2 regions of the Kocuria nitroreducens genome follow, and region 1 is predicted to be linked to the other one. Evidence: predicted binding sites of a transcription regulator. Region 1 holds the regulator's gene; the other holds the start of a gene.

What was found. Region 1 encodes HspR, which represses chaperone genes until heat shock. Its sites were predicted from a motif close to AAGTTGAGTCNNNNNGACTCAACTT; they were not measured.
Region 2: ACFYE1_RS04660 (Hsp20/alpha crystallin family protein) is a predicted target of HspR. The motif match lies at 4,269-4,293, and genes of this name have one in related genera.

The regions. Positions count from the first base shown of each region.
Region 1 covers NZ_JBHZTC010000022.1:37,351-47,083, reverse strand. Annotated here, with positions in the region: gene dnaK (molecular chaperone DnaK) at 1-269, shown strand, start outside; gene ACFYE1_RS14635 (nucleotide exchange factor GrpE) at 266-925, shown strand; gene ACFYE1_RS14630 (DnaJ C-terminal domain-containing protein) at 1,090-2,106, shown strand; gene ACFYE1_RS14625 (heat shock protein transcriptional repressor HspR) at 2,108-2,548, shown strand; gene ACFYE1_RS14620 (GNAT family N-acetyltransferase) at 2,579-3,073, opposite strand; gene trmB (tRNA (guanosine(46)-N7)-methyltransferase TrmB) at 3,070-3,861, opposite strand; gene ACFYE1_RS14610 (LOG family protein) at 3,866-4,480, opposite strand; gene ACFYE1_RS14605 (multidrug effflux MFS transporter) at 4,674-5,939, shown strand; gene ACFYE1_RS14600 (alanine/glycine:cation symporter family protein) at 6,095-7,540, shown strand; gene ACFYE1_RS14595 (D-hexose-6-phosphate mutarotase) at 7,607-8,482, shown strand; gene ACFYE1_RS14590 (HNH endonuclease signature motif containing protein) at 8,750-9,733, opposite strand, start outside.
Region 2 covers NZ_JBHZTC010000005.1:91,461-101,193, reverse strand. Annotated here, with positions in the region: gene purH (bifunctional phosphoribosylaminoimidazolecarboxamide formyltransferase/IMP cyclohydrolase) at 1-1,118, shown strand, start outside; gene ACFYE1_RS04665 (NADP-dependent isocitrate dehydrogenase) at 1,299-3,524, opposite strand; gene ACFYE1_RS04660 (Hsp20/alpha crystallin family protein) at 3,723-4,235, opposite strand; gene ACFYE1_RS04655 (Gfo/Idh/MocA family protein) at 4,366-5,460, opposite strand; gene ACFYE1_RS04650 (TetR/AcrR family transcriptional regulator) at 5,546-6,127, shown strand; gene ACFYE1_RS04645 (gamma carbonic anhydrase family protein) at 6,195-6,731, opposite strand; gene ACFYE1_RS04640 (beta-phosphoglucomutase family hydrolase) at 6,767-9,733, opposite strand, start outside.

The sequences.
Region 1 (9,733 bases):
ACGACGAGAAGCTGCCCGCGGACGTCAAGTCCGAGGTGCAGGCGGACGTCGACGCCCTGAAGCAGGCGCTCGAGGGCGAGGACGACGACGCCGTGAAGACGGCCTACGACAAGCTGCAGCAGTCCCAGACCAAGCTCGGCGAGGCCCTCTATGCGCAGTCGCAGACCGAGGGCGCCGAGGGCGGCCCGGGTGCGGGCGCCACCGGTGCCACCGGTGACGAGGACATCGTCGACGCCGAGGTCGTCGACGACGAGGACGAGAAGAAGTGAGCATGCCCGACCCGACACCAGGACCCGACGAGAACGCGGACGGCCACGGCGCCGGGGACGCTCCCGGCGGGCCCGCCGCCCACCACGGCGAGCAGGGCGCGCAGGACTCCGGTGACAGCCCCCGCGAGGAGGCCGCGCCGGAGGGCCTGACGGTGGACGACATCCTCTCGACGCCCCAGTCGACCGACGCGGAGGCCGGGGACGCCGCGCCGGCGACCGCGGGGGAGGACTCCCCGGCGGCGGCCCTCGCCGAGGAGCGGCTCGAGGAGCTGCGCCGGCTGCAGGCGGAGTTCGTGAACTTCAAGCACCGCACTGCGCGCGAGAAGGAGCAGCTCCGGACCTTCGTGACGGGAGACCTCCTCCAGACGCTGCTGCCGGTGTTCGACGACATCGACGCGGCCCGCCAGGCCGGGGACCTCACCGACGGCCCGTTCGCGGCGATCGCGAACAAGCTCGAGGAGACCCTCGTCCGCCAGGGGCTGACCCGGATCGGGGCGGTCGGCGAGAGGTTCGACCCGAACGTCCACGAGGCGGTGCTGCAGCAGCCCACGAACGAGGTCGAGCCGGACCAGGTCTCGATGGTTCTGCGCTCCGGCTTCCGGATCGGCGAGCGCGTGGTGCGGCCGGCCCAGGTCGCCGTCGCGGTCGCCGAGTGAGGCCGGTCCCGGCCTGATCCCGGCGACGGCAGGGGAGGTCCGTCCCGCGGGCCTCCCCTGACCCGTCCACCGGTCCCCGGCGCCGCGGCGCCGGGGACGACCCCAGGACCACCACCGGGCCCTGCTCCGCAGGCCCCCGACCGGCCCCACAGAAAGGAGGCGTCATGGCCAGCCAGGACTGGATCGACAAGGACTTCTACAGCATTCTCGGCGTCTCCAAGGACGCGTCCGAAGCCGACGTCAAGAAGGCCTACCGCAAGCTCGCCCGCCAGTACCACCCGGACCAGAACCCGGGCGACGCGGAGGCCGAGCAGCGGTTCAAGGACATCACGGAGGCGAACTCCGTGCTCTCCGACCCCGAGGAGCGCAAGCAGTACGACGCGATCCGCGCCATGGGCTCCGGTGCGCGCTTCACCGCCGGCGGACCGGGCGGCGCCGGCGGCTCGGCGAACTTCGAGGACCTCTTCGGCGACATCTTCGGCGGAGGCGGCGGCGGTCGCCGACGCCGCACGACCTACTCCACGGGCGGGTCGGGTGGCCCGGGCGGGTTCGAGGACCTGTTCGCGCAGTTCGGCGGCCAGACCGGGTACGGGGCGCCGGGCGGATACGGCGGCTACCAGGCCCCGCCGGCCCGCGGGGAGGACATCCGGACGGAGACGACCATCCCGTTCCGCTCCTCGGTGCACGGCACCACGATCAAGCTGCGCCGCGGCAACGGCCAGGAGACCACGGTGCGGATCCCGAGCGGCGTGCGCGACGGGCAGAGGCTCAAGCTCGCCGGCAAGGGCCACTCGGGTCCGGGCGGCGCCGGTGACCTCTACGTCACCGTCCACGTGACACCGCACCCCTTCTTCACGCGTGGGGAGGGCACGGACGACGTCGAGGTCACCGTGCCGATCACGTTCCCCGAGGCGGCCCTGGGCGCCACGATCGAGGTGCCCGTGCTGGACGGCGGCACCGTGCGCGTGAAGGTGCCCGCCGGGACGTCCTCGGGCCGGCGCTTCCGCGTCAAGGGGCGCGGGTTCAGCACGGCCAAGGGCGCGGGCAACCTCATCGTGACGGTCGAGGTGCACGTGCCGGCCCAGCTCGACGAGCAGGCGCAGGCGGCCGTTCGCGCGTTCGCCGAGGCGACCGGGGGCGAGGATCCCCGCCTCGGGCTCGCCGAGAAGGCACGGGTCTGAGATGGCGCTGGACGCCGATCAGCCGCTGTTCGTGATCTCCGTGGCCGCGGAGATCGCGGAGATGCATCCGCAGACACTGCGCCAGTACGACCGGCTCGGCCTCGTCAAGCCGTCCCGCGCCCCCGGCCGGGCCCGCCGCTACTCCCAGCGCGACATCGAGAAGCTGCAGCAGATCCAGGTGCTGTCCCAGCAGGGCGTGTCCCTCGAGGGCATCCGGCGCATCCTCCAGCTGGAGAACCAGGTCGCGCTCCTGCGGTCGAGGGTGGCGGAGCTGTCCCAGGAGCTCGAAGAGGCCCGGGACCGGGTCGAGGAGTCCTCGCGGATCTTCGCCGCCGGTGTCGGCGGGGACGTGGTGCGCATGGCCCGCGGCGCCCGCCCCCGGGCCCGCAAGATCTCGCAGGCCGTGGTGCTGTACCGGCCCCCGCGCCAGCAGGAGCGCTGAGGCCGCACCGGTCCCCGGACCGGTGCGACCTCAGCGCAGGACCTTCTCGAAGCCCACGTCGTGGACGCCGCCCGGGTAGACCCGGGCGGCGCCTGGCAGCGGGACGTAGCCGCTGCTGCGGTACAGGGCGAACGCCTTGGGCTGGCGGTTGCCCGTGGTGAGGTGGATGCGGCGGTAGCCCCCCGCGGCGGCGAGCCGCTCGAGCTCGGCCAGGACGCGGCGCGAGATCCCGCGCCGGTGGTGCGCCGGTGCGGTCCACACCCGCTTGAGCTCGGCCGTGGCGTCGTCGTGCCGGCGGAACGCCCCGCCGCCCACCGTCGCGCCGCCCTCGAGGAGGAGCAGGAGCCCCCCGGCGGAGGCGGTGAAGTCGGCGACGGGGTGGTGCGTCATCTCCTCCGCCCCGATCGCGGGCCCGTAGCGCTCCACGTACTCGAGGTGCAGCCCCTCGAGCAGCGGGTGCGTGCGGGGATCGCCCGGGAGCACGACGACGAAGCCGTCCCGCTCCGGACCGGGGACTGCGCTCACGCCGTCCGGCGGTAGACGAGGTCGCGCGGGACGCGGCCGGCCTCCTGCGCCTTGCGCTCGAAGCTCGTGAGGACCCGACCCTCCCAGCGGGGGGCCCAGCCCGTGTCCGGGTGCTCGTCGTCGGCGAGCGGGCCCGGGTGGACGTTCTCGAAGTGCGGGGACGCGTCGAGGACCTCACGCATCACCAGGGCGTACTCCTGCCAGTCCGTGGCGAGCCGCCACAGCCCGCCCGGCACGAGCACCCGGGCGGCGAGCTCGGCGAACGCGGGGGAGACCAGGCGCCGCTTGTGGTGACGGGTCTTGTGCCAGGGGTCCGGGAAGAACACCCACAGCTCGTCGACCGAGGCCGGGGCGAGCATGTGCTCCAGGACCTCGGGAGCGTTGGCCTGCACCACGCGGACGTTGTGCACGCCGGCCTGGCCCGCCTTGAGCAGCAGATCAGCGATCCCGGGCTTGTACACCTCGACGGCGAGGAAGTTCCGCGCGGGGTCCTGGGCGGCGGCGTGCACGACCGCCTCCCCGAGCCCGGAGCCGACCTCCACGACCAGGGGCGCCTCGCGCCCGAAGGCCTCGGCCGCGTCGAACTCGTGGTCCGGGTGGACGGAGGTGTCCGTGCGCACGCGCGGGACGTCGAGCACCCGGGTCGGCGCCCAGTCGTCCCAGGCCTTCTGGCGGCGGGCGGTGAGGCGGTCGCCGCGGCGCACGAAGGAGTACGGCCGGCGGTGGAACGCCTCGGGGACGGGGCCCTGCGCGGAGCCCTCGGCGGGGGAAGGGGTGTGCTCGCTCATCGCCTCACATCCTAGGGGCAGGGCGGGCCACAGGCGCCTCGGCCCCGGGACCGGTCGGCCGGGACCAGCGCCGGCGCGGCGCCTCCCACGCCGCGAACCGGGCGAGCAGCTCGTCGGCGTCCTGGGCGACCACGGCGGCGTCCCGGTACTCGGGGCGCACGAGACCGGCGGCAGACATGGAGGCCACCGCGTCCAGCATGGGCCTCCAGCAGCCGGCCACGTCGAGGAAGCCGACCGGCTTGGCGTGCACCCCCACCTGCAGCCAGGTCCAGGCCTCGAAGATCTCCTCGAGGGTGCCCAGGCCGCCAGGCAGGGCCACGAAGCCGTCGGCGAGCGCGGCCATCTCCGCCTTGCGCTCGTGCATCGTCCGGACGATGCGCAGCTCGGTCAGCCCCGTGTGGGCCGTCTCGTCGTCGACGAGGGACTGCGGCATGACTCCGACCACCTCGCCCCCGGCGGCCAGGGCGGCGTCGGCGACGACGCCCATCAGTCCCACGTGGCCGCCGCCGTAGACGATGCCCACGCCGCGGCGGGCGAGGGTGGTGGCGAAGGCCCGGGCAGCCTCGGCGAACAGGGGGTCGGAGCCGAGGGAGGCCCCGGTGTACACGGCGAGTCTCATGGGACCATTGTCGCCGTCGTGGTCGCGGCCATGGTCGTCGCCGTCCTCGTCACGGTCACCGTCCGCGTCGTTGTCGTGGTGGTCGTGGCGGTGGCTGTGGTGGTGGCTGTCGCCGTCGTGGCCACTGCCGCGGCGTCGATAGCATGAGACGCGCCCCGCGCCCGCCCCGCAGACCCCTGCCGAAGGACCTCCCGTGAGCCCACCGCCGCCCGACGACCCCGTGCGCTCCCGCCTGCGTCTCTCCGGCGGCAAGGACCGGGTGGTGCTCGTGGCGGCCCTGGGGATCCTCAGCGCGGTGAGCCCGATGGCCACGGACATGTACCTGGCCTCGATGCCGGCCATGGCCGGGCACTTCGGCGCGTCAGCCTCCGCGGTGCAGCTGACGCTGACCACGTACATGATCGGCATGGCGGTGGGGCAGTTCCTGCTCGGGCCGGTCTCCGACGTGCTGGGCCGACACCGGCTCATGGTGGCCGGCAACGCGCTGTTCCTGCTCACCTCCGTCGCCGTGGTCCTGGCCCCGACCATCGGGACGGTGCTGGTCCTGCGGGCGGTCCAGGGCCTCGCCGGGGCGGCGGGCGTGGTGATCGCCCGCGCCGTGGTCTCGGACATCGCCTCCGGCCGCGGGGCCGCCAAGCTGTTCTCGATCCTCGCGACCATCACCTCCCTCGCCCCGGTGGTGGCCCCGCTGCTGGGCGGGGTGATCGCCACCGTGGCCCCGTGGCAGACGGTGTTCTGGGCGCTCGCGGCGTTCGGGCTGCTGATGCTGGCGTGCTCCGTGCTCGTGGTCCCCGAGACGCTGCCCTCGCACCGGCGGCACCGCGGCGGGGTCGGCGCGGTCGTCACCGGCTCCTGGCGGGTGCTGCGCACCCCGTCCTTCATGGCCTACGCGCTGGCGTTCGGCCTCGCGTTCGGCGCCCTGTTCTCGTACATCTCCGCCTCCTCCTTCGTGGTCCAGAACGTGCTCGGCTACTCGGCGCTCGGCTACTCCGTGGTCTTCGCCGTCAACGCGGGCGGCTCGATCCTGGGCGCGGTCGTCAACACCCGCCTCGTCGACCGGGTCGAGCCCGGCACGATCCTCCGGACCGCGATCGTGGTCATGGCCACCGTCAACGCGGTGGGCCTGGGCCTGGTGCTGGCCGGGGTCACCGGGTGGACCACCCTGGCGCACCTCTTCGTGAGCCAGACCTGCATCGGCTTCGTCATGGGCAACGCCGTGGCCCTTGCCCAGGGCCGGGTCCCGGGCCGGGCCGGAGCCGGGTCGGCGGTGCTGGGGCTCGTCCAGTTCCTCCTGGGAGGGCTCGTGAGCCCGCTGACCGGGCTGGCCGGTCAGCACACCGCGGTGCCGATGGCCATGTCCATGGCGGTGTGCTCACTGCTCGCCACGGGCGCGGTGCTGCTCGCGCGCCGGCTCTCGCGGCGGGCGCCGGAGGACCCCGCCGCCCGGCTCGGGCCGTGATCGGACGGGAACGGGCCGGGGCCACACCGTGGCCGAGTCGTCCGTCCCTGACGGAAGGACCGGCGGACCTGTGATTAGATGCCTTCTGCCGAGGCCGAGGTCACAGTCCCGTTCCGGCGCGATTCCCGATCCACCCGACACCCACGGGAGAACACATGCTCCAAATCATCGAGACTGCCCTCGGCGAGCTGGGCGGCATCATCTGGGGGCCGTACGTCCTCATCCCGCTGCTGCTGCTCACCGGCCTCTACCTGACCATCCGGCTGGGCGGCCTGCAGGTCCAGAAGCTGGGCCCCGCCCTGCGACTGGCCCTGTTCGACCGCAAGGACGCTGACGCCCGCGGCGGTGACGTCTCCCAGTTCCAGGCGCTGACCACGGCACTCGCGGCCACCGTGGGCACCGGCAACATCGTCGGCGTGGCCACGGCGGTCTCCATCGGCGGGCCCGGCGCCCTGTTCTGGATGTGGGTCACCGGTCTGCTGGGCATGGCCTCCAAGTACTCCGAGGCGTTCCTGGCCGTGCGGTTCCGCACCACGGACGCCAAGGGCGAGATCTCCGGCGGCCCGCAGTACTACCTCGAGCGCGGCATCCGCAACGGGTTCGGGAAGTTCCTGGCGATCTTCTTCGCCATTGCCGCGGCGCTGGCCGCGTTCGGCATCGGCAACATGACCCAGGGCAACTCCATCGCCTCCAACCTGGAGAACTCCTTCAGCGTCCCCACCTGGATCACCGGCGTCGTGCTCGCCGTGCTGACGCTCGCCGTGCTCGTGGGCGGCATCAAGTCCATCGGGAAGGTCACGGCGAGCTTCGTCCCCGTCATGATCCTCTGCTACGTCCTGGGCGCCCTGTTCATCCTCATCGTCAACGTCGCAGCCATCCCGCAGGCCATCGTCCTCATCTTCACCGACGCCTTCTCCGGCTCCGCGGCGGTCGGCGGGTTCGCCGGATCGGCCATCATGCTCGCCGTGCAGATGGGCGTGGCCCGCGGCATCTTCTCCAACGAGTCCGGCATGGGTTCGGCCGCGATCGCCGCGGCCGCGGCCCAGACCACGCACCCGGTCCGCCAGGGCCTGGTCTCCATGACCCAGACCTTTATCGACACCATCATCGTGGTGACCTGCACGGGACTCGTGCTCATCACCACCGGGGTCTGGGAGCAGGGAGCGGACTTCGCCGCGACCATGACCGGCGATGCCTTCAGCCGGGGCCTGCCGGGGCAGTGGGGCCACTACGTGGTCACGATCGGGCTCGTGATGTTCGCCTACTCGACGATCCTCGGGTGGGCCTACTACGGCGAGCGCTGCATGGAGCGGCTCTTCGGCAGGCCGGCCGTGATGCCCTACCGGGTCGTGTTCTCCCTGATCGTGTTCGTGGGCTGCACCGTGCCGCTGGCCGTGGTGTGGAACTTCGCCGACGTGATGAACGGCCTCATGGCGCTGCCCAACCTCCTCGGGCTGCTGCTCCTCTCCGGGCTGATCGTCCGCGAGACGAAGCACTACCTGCACCACGACCCCAGGCTGCGGGCGGACCGCCGGCAGGTCGAGGAGTTCATGGAGGGCCACCCCGGAGCGATCGACTCGTACGAGCGCACCGGCGTCTGACAGCCGTCGGCGCACGAGGGCCCGGCCTCCTGACGGTGACCGGGTCCTCCGTCTAGCCTGAGGGGCATGAGCCAACTCCCCGAGCCCCGCCCCTTCTCCTGCGCGGACGCCACCGGTGCCGTCTACGACCAGGGCGCGCACGTGACCGAATGGATCCCCACGGGCCACGCCCCGGTGCTGTGGCTGTCCCCGAGCACCGCCCTCGAGACGGGCAGACCCGTGCGCGGGGGTGTCCCGATCTGCTTCCCGTGGTTCGCGGACGGGGCGGAGGGCGGGCGCGAGCCCAAGCACGGTTTCGCCCGCACGCTCCGATGGCACGTCGAGTCGCGCGAGTCCTCGGACCACGAGGCAGTGGTCGTCTACCGGCTCTCGGACGTGGACGTCACCGATCCCGCGCACCGGGAACAGTTCCCGTACCGGTTCGAGGCGTACTGCGTGGTGCGCTTCGGCGCCGAGCTGTCCCTCGAGCTGAGCGTCACGAACACCGGGGAGCACCCGTTCGACTTCGAGGAGGCCCTGCACGCATACCTGGTGGTGGGGGACGTGCGGAAGATCCGGGTCGAGGGCCTGGCCGGCGCCTCCTACCGCGACAAGGTCCTGGACCGGGAGGACTGCGTGCAGGAGGGGGACCTCCGGTTCGACGGCGAGACCGACCGGGTGTACCGCTCGACCGGGGACGTGGCCGTCGTGGACCCCGTGCTGGGGCGGGTGCTGCGGATCCGGAAGAAGAACTCCGGCACCACCGTGGTGTGGAACCCGTGGGCGGAGCTGGCCGCCGCCATGTCCGACGTGGGAGCGGACGGCTGGACGGACTTCGTGTGCGTGGAGGGGGCCAACACCCACGCCGACGCCGTGCACCTGGAGCCGGGGGAGACGCACAGCATGGGCTACCGGCTGTCCGTGGAGACCACGGCGGAGGACCCGGGCCGGCCTCCCGCCTGACGCTCAGGACCGGGCGACGGTCAGCACCGGGCGACGGTCAGGACCGGGCGACGGTCAGGACCGGGCGACGGTCAGGACCGGGCGACGGTCAGGACCGGGCGACGGTCAGGACCGGGCGACGGTCAGGACCGGGCGACGGTCAGGACCGGGCGACGGTCAGGACCGGGCGACGGTCAGCACCGTCGGAGGGCTGGGCCGGCGCACGCGCTCCGCAGCACTGACCTCGATGTCGTACACCCCGCCTCGCCCGCATGCGCCGTCCGGCGGTCAGAACGGGGGAGGGTCGGCATCCTCCGTGGTGGGCCCGTCCGGCACGGTTGGGCCGGGCACCCCGTGGTCCGGCACGGCTTGGCCGGGCACCCCGTGGTCCGGCACGGCTTGGCCGGGCACCCCGTGGTCCGGCACGCCTCGGCCCGGCACCCCGTGGTCCAGGACCCAGGTGTTCCAGATCGGTCCGCCGGACGTGGTCCCGGCCGAGGGGTCCGGCACGGTCCGGTACGTCCGGCCGGCCGGTGACGTCCACTCAAGCACTCCGCCGGAGGGCGCCGGACCGAGCTGCCGCACCGACCAGCGGCCGAGTGCCCCGTTGCGGTGCTTGACGAGGTGGTGGTGGCGGCACAGGTGGGCCAGATTGTCCGCGGCGGTCCGACCTCCGTCCTGCCATGCCACCGTGTGGTCGAGGTCGCAGCGCTCGGCCCGTCGGCGGCACCCCGGGAAACGACAGGTCCCGTCGCGGACTCGCAACCGGCGGCGCAGAGCGGCGGGCACGGCATAAGTGGTGCGGTCGTGGTCGAGAACGGCTCCGGTGACGGGATGCGTCAGCACCCGCTGCCACGAGGCCGCACCCGCGGCCAGCTCCCGCGCGGCCTCCACGCTGATCGGGCCGTGTCCCGCGAGCACCGGGGCATCCGCGGGCACGCCGGCGGCCAGGCCACCGGGGTGGCACCCCAGCAGCGTGAGCACGGGAACCGTCACGCAGACCTGGCCCCGCACACCGCGCGGGAACGTGGGATCGTCGGCGACCTCCCCGGCCAGCAGCAGGTCGGCGAGGACGTCGGCCCGCCGCTGCGCCTCAGTCCGGACGGCCACGGACCCCGGTGCCCCCGCCGTCTCGGACTCCTCCGGGACACGGTCCGCCCCCGCGACGGCCGCCGCCTCCGCGGGCCCGAGGAGCGCCACGAGCGCGTCGAGCCGGTCCTGGACCGCGAGCGCGGTGGGCGCGTCCAGCAGGGCGTGCAACCACGCCATGCC
Region 2 (9,733 bases), on a different contig from region 1:
CGGCCTCGGGCGGCTTCGACCTGCGGGCGCGCCGCCGGCTGGCCGCCGCGGCGTTCGCGCACACCGCCGCCTACGACACCGCGGTGGCGACCTGGACGGCCCAGCAGTTCGAGCAGGACGAGGACGCCAGCTTCTGGCCGCCCTACGCCGGCCTGGCCCTGCAGCGCTCCGCCGCCCTGCGCTACGGCGAGAACCCGCACCAGAAGGCGGCGCTGTACGTGGACGAGGCCGCGTCCCCGGGCATCGCCCAGGCCGACCAGCGGCACGGCAAGGAGATGTCCTACAACAACTACGTGGACGCCGACGCCGCGCTGCGCGCGGCCTACGACTTCGACGAGCCGGCCGTGGCCGTGGTCAAGCACAACAACCCGTGCGGGCTCGCCGTGGCCACCCCCGGGGCCGAGGACCCGATCGCCGACGCCCACCGCAAGGCCCACGCGTGCGACCCGCTCTCCGCCTACGGTGGGGTCATCGCCGCCAACCGGACCGTGACCCGGGCAATGGCCGAGACCGTGAAGGACATCTTCACCGAGGTCGTCGTGGCCCCCGGCTTCGAGCCCGCGGCCCTGGAGATCCTGCAGGCCAAGAAGAACGTGCGCCTGCTCGAGCTGCCCGAGGGCTTCGAGCGGGACGTCCTCGAGCACCGGCAGGTCTCCGGCGGCGCGTTGCTGCAGGTCTCGGACCGGCTCGACGCCCCGGGCGACGACCCCGCCGGCTGGACGCTGGCCGCGGGGGAGCCGGCGGACGAGAGGACGCTCGCCGACCTCGCCTTCGCGTGGAAGGCGCTGCGGGCCGTGAAGTCCAACGCGATCCTGCTCGCCGACCAGGGCGCGTCCGTGGGCATCGGGATGGGCCAGGTCAACCGGGTGGACTCCTGCAAGCTCTCGGTGGAGCGGGCCAACGCCCTGGGCGAGGACGGCGCCGCGCGCGCGCGCGGCGCCGTCGCGGCCTCGGACGCGTTCTTCCCGTTCGCGGACGGCCTCCAGGTGCTCCTCGACGCCGGCGTGCGGGCCGTGGTCCAGCCCGGCGGCTCGATCCGGGACGAGGAGGTCGTGGCGGCGGCCGAGGCCGCCGGCGTGACGATGTACGTCACCGGAGCGCGGCACTTCTTCCACTGATCCGCCCGCCTCTGCGACGCCGTGCCGCGGCGCCCGGAGGGGCGGCGCCGCACGGCCGCCCGGACACGGCAACGGCCGCACCCCCCGGAAGGGGTGCGGCCGTTGCCGTGCACGCTGCTCGCGCCGGTCCGCGCAGTGGGCTCGCGTGCTCAGCGCACGCGCTCAGCTCACGCGCTCAGCTCACGCGCTCAGCAGCGTGGAGAGCACCCGGTTGAAGGTCTCCGAGGGGCGCATCACCGAGAACGTCTTGGCGTCGTCCGGGCGGTAGTAGCCGCCGATGTCGGCGGGCCGGCCCTGCACGGAGAGCAGCTCCTCGTTGATCGCGTCCTCGTTGGCCGCCAGCTGCTCCGCCACGGAGGCGAAGGCCTGGGCCAGCGCGGTGTCCTCGTCCTGGCGCGCCAGTTCCTGGGCCCAGTACAGGGCCAGGTAGAAGTGGCTGCCGCGGTTGTCGATCTCGCCGGCCTTCCGGCTCGGGGACTTGTTCTCCTCGAGGAAGGTGCCCGTGGCCCGGTCGAGGGTCTCGCCGAGGATCCGGGCGCGGGCGTTGTCGGACGAGGTCGCGAGGTGATCGAGGCTCGCGGCCAGGGCGAGGAACTCGCCGAGGCTGTCCCAGCGCAGGTGGTTCTCCTCGACGAGCTGCTGGACGTGCTTCGGCGCGGAGCCGCCGGCGCCGGTCTCGAACAGTCCGCCGCCGTTGATGAGCGGGACCACCGAGAGCATCTTCGCGGAGGTGCCCAGCTCGAGGATCGGGAACAGGTCCGTCAGGTAGTCGCGCAGCACGTTGCCGGTGACCGAGATGGTGTCCTCGCCGCGGCGGATCCGCTGGATCGAGAACGCGGTGGCCTCCTCGGGGGACATGATCTCGATCTGCAGGCCCTCGGTGTCGTGCTCGGTCAGGTACTGCTCGACCTTGGTGATGAGGTTGGTGTCGTGGGCGCGGGTCCGGTCCAGCCAGAACACCGCCGGCGTCTCGGAGGCGCGGGCGCGGGTCACGGCGAGCTTGACCCAGTCCCGGATCGCGACGTCCTTCGTCTGGCACGCGCGCCAGATGTCGCCGGGGGAGACCTGGTGCTCGATGAGCACGGCGCCGGAGGAGTCGACGACCTGGACGGTGCCCTTCGCGGCGATCTCGAAGGTCTTGTCGTGGGAGCCGTACTCCTCCGCCTTCATCGCCATGAGGCCCACGTTCGGCACCGAGCCCATGGTGGTCGGGTCGTAGGCGCCGTTGGCACGGCAGTCGTCGATGACCACCTGGTAGACCCCGGCGTAGGAGCTGTCCGGCAGGACCGCGAGGGTGTCGGCCTCCTCGCCGTCGGGGCCCCACATGTGCCCGGAGGTGCGGATCATGGCCGGCATCGACGCGTCGACGATGACGTCGGAGGGCACGTGCAGGTTCGTGATGCCCTTGTCGGAGTTCACCATGGCGAGCTTCGGGCCCTCGGCGAGCCCCTTGTCGATCGCGGCCCGCACGTCGTCGCGCACCTCGGCCGGCAGGGGGTCGAGGCCGTTGACGATCGCGGCCAGCCCGTTGGCGGAGGAGAGGCCCGCCTTCTCCAGGTCCGCGCCGTGGGCGGCGAAGAGCTCCGGGAAGAAGGCCTCGATGACGTGGCCGAAGATGATCGGGTCGGAGACCTTCATCATGGTGGCCTTGAGGTGCACCGAGAGCAGGACGTCCTCCCGCTTGGCGCGCTCGACCTGCTCCGCCAGGAACGCGTCCAGGGCGGCGGCCCGCATCACGGTGCCGTCGACGACCTCGCCGGCCAGCACGGGGACGGACTCCTTGAGGACCGTGGTGCTGCCGTCCTCGCCGACCAGCCGGACCGTCAGGGCGTCGTCGTCCGTCATGACCACGGACTTCTCGTTGTCCCGGAAGTCGTCGGCGCCCATCGTGGCGACGTTCGTCCTCGACTCCGCCGTCCACTCGCCCATGCGGTGGGGGTTCTTGCGGACGTAGTTCTTCACGGAGGCCGGGGCGCGGCGGTCCGAGTTGCCCTCGCGCAGCACGGGGTTGACCGCGGAGCCCTTGATCTTGTCGTAGCGGGCCCGGGTCTCCTTCTCCTCCTCGGAGCGCGGCTCGTCCGGATAGTCCGGGAGGGCGACGCCCTGCTCCTGCAGCTCCTTGACCGCGGCCTTGAGCTGCGGGACGGAGGCGGAGATGTTGGGCAGCTTGATGATGTTGGCCTCGGGCGTCTTGGCCAGCTCGCCGAGCTCGGCGAGGGCGTCGTCCACCCGCTGGTCCTCGGGCAGCCGGTCGCTGAACGCGGCGATGATGCGGCCGGCCAGGGAGATGTCGCGGGTCTCCACCTCGACGCCGGCGGTCGAGGCGTAGGCCTCGATGATCGGCTTGAACGAGTAGGTGGCGAGCAGGGGAGCCTCGTCGGTGCGGGTGTAGATGATCTTGGCCATGTGCGGGTTGTCTCCCAGGATGTCGTCGGATCGGTGGTGTGGCTTCCTGGTGCCAAGATACCCGAGGCGGCGCCCCGCCCGCTGTCGGGCCGGAGGGTGCGGACGGCCCGGGCGCGGCGGCGGGTCCGTTCCCCGCGGGGAACGGGCCCGCCGCCGAGGCGTCCCGCTCCGGGCGGGGCCGGTGCCGGGGGTCCGGGCTCAGCCCTCGGTGGACTGCGTGGCCCCGGCGCCGTTGACGAGCTCGCCCTCGCCGATCACGCGGTCGCCGGACTCCTCCCGGCCCTCGCCCAGAGCCTGCTGCTCGCCCTGGCCGGAGACCACCTGGATCTTGCGCGGCTTGGCCTGCGCCGTGACGGGGATCGTCACCGTCAGCACGCCGTTGTCGTAGTTCGCGGCGATGTTCTGGATGTCGATGCCCTGGCCCAGGTTGAGCTGGCGGACGAACGAGGAGCTCTGCCGCTCCCGGGTGATCCACTGGACGTCCTGCACCTCGGGCAGCTCCCGCTCCGCCCGGATGGTCAGCAGCTGGCCGTCGACGTCGACGTCGACGCTCTCGGGGTCGATGCCGGGCAGGTCCGCCCGGAGGATGTACTGGTCGCCGTCCCGGTACAGGTCCATGGGCATCTCGCGCAGGCCCTGCCGGGCGAACAGCGAGGCGGCGAGTCGGTCGAAATCGTTGAACGGGGTGAACATCGTGGCCACGTCAATCATCTCCTCAACCATATGAGCAATGTCTTCGACATTTAGTTGAGTCGGATTAACTCAACTGTCACCCATGATAATCCTGCGTTCCATGGTCTTCAACGGGTACGGGCCCGCATCGCCCAGGGCGAACCGCCCCTCAGCGGGCGTCGTGGGGGTACCGCACGCCGATCCGCTCCCGCACCCGGTCGAAGAGCTCGACGAGCTCGAGGGAGTCGGCCCACGGCATCACGGGGGACTCGAGCAGGCCCTGCTGCACGCAGCGCGTGGCCTCGCGCATCTCGAAGACGTATCCGGCGCCCGCCACGTCCACGCGCTCCACGATGGGGGCGGTGCCGGTGCGGGCGCCCTCGGCGCTCTGCAGCACCAGGGTGGTCGGGCAGTTGATCCGTCCCTCCACGCGCAGCCAGCCGTCCGTGCCGCTGATCGTCACCTGGTGAGGGACGGTGGAGGACAGGGTGCCGCTGACGTGGGCCCGGCCGTGCCCGAAGTCCAGGGTCAGGGCGGTGTCCAGGTCCACGTCCGTGGCGCCGAGCTCGGCGCGGGCGCTCCAGCGCTCCGGCGCCCCCAGGACCGCGGACGTCCACGTCAGGGGATAGACCATCATGTCGAGCAGCACCCCGCCGCCGTCGGCCCTGCGGAACAGACGGTGGGCCGGATCCAGGGGCCGGTGCGTACCGATGGATCCGTCGACCGAGCGCACGCGGCCGAGCCTGCCCTCCCGGATCCAGCGCATCGCGGTGCGGAAGCCGGGGGTCATGCGGGTCCAGACGGCCTCCATGAGGAAGACGTCGTGCTCGCGGGCGAGGCGGAGCAGGTCCCGGACCTCCGCCGCGGTCATGGCGAGGGCCTTCTCGCACACCACGTGCTTGCCGGCCCGCAGCAGCGCCGACACGTCCCGGTGGTGGTAGCCGTGCGGGGTGGCCACGTAGACGATCTCCACGTCCGGGTCGGCCGCGAGACGGTCCAGGCCCGTGCTCGTGGCGGTGCTGCCGTAGGCCCGTTCCACCCCGTGCCGGCGGGCGAAGTCCTCGGCGCGGTCCTGGACCCGCGAGCTCACGGCCACGAGCCGGGCGTCGGGCAGCGCCGCGATGTCCGGCACCACCTTCTCCGCGACGTCGGCGGTGCTGACCACGCCCCACCCGAGCGTGCGGCCGGTGGCGGTGCCGGGGGCGTCCAGGTGGGCGGCGTCGAGGGAGGCGTCGACGAACGGGCTGAGGGTCTGGGCAGGCATGGGCGCATTCTGCCACGCCGTCCGTCGTCCGCGGTTCCGCCCGACCGCACTGATCGAACGACCGTTCGTGGCGTAGGCTGGGCGCGTGCCCCGGGTGAGCCAACAGTACAAGGACGAGCGCCGCCGCGAGATCGTGGCCGCCGCCAGCGCGTGCTTCCTCGAGCACGGCTACGAGGGGGCGTCGATGCACCGGATCATCGCCGCCACGGGGCTGTCCGCGGGAGCGCTGTACAACCACTTCCCGAGCAAGCAGGAGCTCGTGGCCGCGGCCGCCCGCGCGGCCCTGGACCGGGTGCTGGCGGCCGCGGAGAACGAGCCCGGCGCCGATCCCGCGGCGTGGGTCGTGGGACTGCTGGAGCGGCTGGCCGCGGACCCTGCCACCACCCGCCTGCTGCTCATCACCTGGGGCGGAGCGGTGAGCGACCCCGGTCTGGCCGCGCTGGCGGGCGAGCACCTGGGGCGCATGCGGGACCGGGTCGAGGAGCGCTACGGGCGGTGGGCGGTCGACGAGCTGGGGCTCGACGCCGAGGCGGCCCGCCAGTGGGCCGGGATGTTCGCCCAGGCCATCCTCTCGGTGCTGCAGGGCTGGGTGGTCCAGTCGTGCCTGCTGCCCGGCTTCGACCACGGCGCGTACCTGGACTACGCGCGCACCCTCGCGGCGCAGTGACGGCCGGGACTACGCGCGCACCCGCGCGGCGCAGTGACGGCCGCAGGAACGGGCCGCCGGGCCGGGGTCAGGCGTTGAGCAGGCGGTGCTCGGCGGAGAGCTGCACGTAGGTCCGGGCGTTGGCGCGGACCTTCTCCTGCTCCTCGTCCGTGAGCTCGCGCCGGACCTTCGCCGGCACCCCGGCCACCAGGGACCGGGGCGGCACCACCGTGCCCTCGAGGACGACGGCGCCCGCGGCCACGAGCGAGCCCGTGCCGATCACCGCGCCGTTGAGGACGGTCGCGTTCATCCCGACCAGGACCTCGTCCTCCACGCTGCACCCGTGCACCACGGCGCCGTGGCCGACGCTCACGTCCGCGCCGATCGTGCAGGGGTGGCCGGGGTCGGAGTGGACCACCACGTTGTCCTGCAGGTTGGACCGCGCGCCCAGCCGCACGGGGGAGCGGTCCCCGCGCACCGCGGCGCCGTAGAAGACCCCGGACTCCGGTCCCAGCTCGACGTCGCCCACGACCGCTGCGGTCGGGGCCACGAAGGCGGAGGAGTCGACCCGGGGCGCGTGCCCCGCGTGCGGGAGGACCAGGCCGTGCGTCGTGGAGTGTGCCATGCGCCCAGCCTAGCGACGGCCCCACGGCCCGCGGCTCAGACGCCCTGCCGCGTGACGGCCGGCCGCGGGGCGCGCTGGTGCCGGTGCTGGATGGCCACGCGGATCGTCTGGCCGCCCTTGAGCACGTACTCCGCGCCGTGCACGTGGATCGTGACGTCGTCCGCGCGGCGGGAGGCGCCCTCGAGCTCCAGGACGTGGTGGTCGATGCAGACCCGGATCACCTGCCCGCGGTACAGCACGGTGAACGTGACCGTCTCCAGCTGGGTCGGCAGGGCCGGGTCGAACTCGAGCCATCCGCCCCGCACGCGCAGCCCGGCGTAGGCGCGGGTCACGACGTCGACGGAACCGGCCATGGCGCCCAGGTGGATGCCCTCGCCCGTGGTCCCGCCCTGGGTGTCGTCGAGGTCCACGAGCAGGGAGTCCTGGAACGAGGACCACGAACGGTCCGGGTTCAGCCAGGCGAGCACCGAGGCGTTGACCACGCGGGACAGGGAGGAGCCGTGCGAGGACCGTGCGATGTAGAAGTCGACGGTGCGCTCGATGGCGGCGTGGTCCACCTCGTAGCCCATCCGGCCGAGCTCCTCGACCAGGCCGTCGGGGCCGAAGAGGTAGACCAGCATGATCGTGTCGGCCTGCTTGGCCAGCTTGTAGTTGTTGGTCATGTCGCCCTCGTTCTCCAGCAGGAGGTCGAGGCGGCCGATGTTGCGGTACTTGGTCCGGTAGTACTCCCAGTCCAGCTCGTCGAGGTCGTCGTAGCCGTGGAACTGGCTGATGGTGCCGTCCGTGTTGAACGGAACGAACATCCGCTCGGCCATCTGCTGCCAGGTCCCGACCTCCTCGGCGGAGAGGTCGAAGCGGGCGGAGAGCTCCTCGCGCTGGTGCTCCACCATGTCGTGGAAGATGTGGGCGCTGTGCCGGAACAGCCAGGCCGCGAGCACGTTCGTGTAGGCGTTGTCCTTCAGGCCGCCGCCGTGCTGGCCGCGCGGGCCGTCGTGGTACTCGTCCGGGCCCATGACGCCGGCGATGTGGTAGCGGCCGTCCGCGGGATCGTAGTCGGTGAGGGACGCGAACAGGCGGGTGATCCCGATGATCAGCTCCGAGCCCTGCCCCGCCAGCCAGTCGAGGTCACCGGTGGTCTCGTAGTAGATCCAGGCGTTGTAGGCGATCGCGAGGCCCACGTGGAACTGCCGCCACGAGTTGTCCGGCAGCCACCGGTTGGAGTGGTGGTTGAACAGCTCCGGCGGGGTCTCCTCCCGGCCGTCCGAGCCGGACTGCCAAGGGAACGCCGCGCCCTCGAGCCCGAACTCGGTGGCCCGGTGCTTCGCCATGGCCAGCCGCCGCCACCGGTAGGAGAGCAGCGCGCGCGTCACCTGCGGCTGGTGCAGGTTGACGACCGGGAGGATGTAGAGCTCGTCCCAGAAGATGTGCCCCCGGTAGCCCTCGCCGTGCAGGCCGCGGGCCGGGACGCCGGCGTCGCGCAGCGACATGTGCGGCGCCAGGGTCTGGGCCACGTGGAACAGGTGCACCCGCAGCGCCAGCTGGGTCAGGGACAGCTCCCCGGTGCGCTCCTCCGGGTTCGGGCACACGTCCACGTCGAAGCGGTCCCACAGCAGGGACCACTCGATCTCGTGCGAGGGCAGCAGGCCCCGGACGCCGCTGGGGTTGCGGTCCAGCTCCGCAAGGGCGCCCTCACGGGGCGAGCCGATCGCCGCGTCGCGGCTCGTGACCACCGCCGTGGTCGAGTCGATGATCACGGGGCGGCCGTCGGCGATGTTGACCTGGAGGCGGCGGAACTCGGTGCCGCCGGGGCGGATCTCGCGGCGCTCCCGGACGTTCTGGCCGCCCTCGATGGTGGTGCGCTGGGCCGTGGTGATCTCGATCTTGGACTGGGTGGTGCGCACGTGGGAGAGCAGGGTCTCGTGGTCGTCGGGCAGGGACGTCGACTCGAGGTCCACGAGGTGGTGGTCGTTGAGGTCCTGGTACTCCGCGACCCCGTTGTTGCGCACGCTGGGGTCGATGCCCGTGCGCAGGTGCAGCCGTCCGGAGAACCCCCGGGCCGTCACCGTGGTCTCCTGCGCCCCCAGGTGGCGGAAGCGCAGCGACACGAGCCGGCGCTGGACGATCTCCAGCCGGGCGCGGGCCCCGTCCTCGCCCCGGTCGCCGTTGAGGTCGGTGAGCGTGAGGGAGCGGATGAGCAGGCCGCGGCGCAGGTCGAGCTCGATCCGCTCGTCGGACGGGCGCAGCCCGCCCTCCGACCACCAGTCGCCACCGGAGACCCGCAGGTCCAGGTGAGTCCAGTTGGGGGCGTTGACCATGGACTCGTGCTCGACGTCGCGGCCGCTCAGGTGGCTCACCACCCGGTTGAAGATGCCGGCCAGGTAGTTGCCGGGGTAGTGCACCCCGTTGTCGGGGAACTCGCAGGCGGACCCGCGCACGCCCATGTAGCCGTTCGCGAGCGTCAGCAGGGTCTCCCGCCGGGCCTCGGTGGCCGGGTCGAAACCCTCGAAGACCAGCTTCCAGGGGTCGTCGCGGCGGGCGCCGAGGTCGAGCTCGCCGACGTCGTTGAGCACGAACGTGGCCCCCGCCCGGTACAGGTCCTTGCGCTCGCCGTGGCGGCGGATCCCCACCACCATGCCGAAGCCGCCGGCGGACGCGGCCTGCACCCCGGACACGGCGTCCTCCACCACCGCGGACCGGGCCGGCTTCACCCCGAGCATCTTCGCGCAGGTCAGGAAGGTGTCGGGCGCCGGCTTGCCGGGCAGCCCGTGCTCGGCGGCGAAGTGGCCGTCCACGATGATGTCGAAGGAGTCCTGCAGCCCGGCCGCCGCCAGCACGGGGACGCTGTTGCGGCTCGCGGTCACGAGGCCCACCGGCACCCCGGCTGCGCGCAGCCGCTCGATGAGGGCCACGGTCTTGTCGAAGACCCGCACGCCCTGGACCTGCAGGGCGTCCTGGAAGTAGGTGTTCTTCAGCACGGCCTGGCCCTGCACCGTCCACGCCCC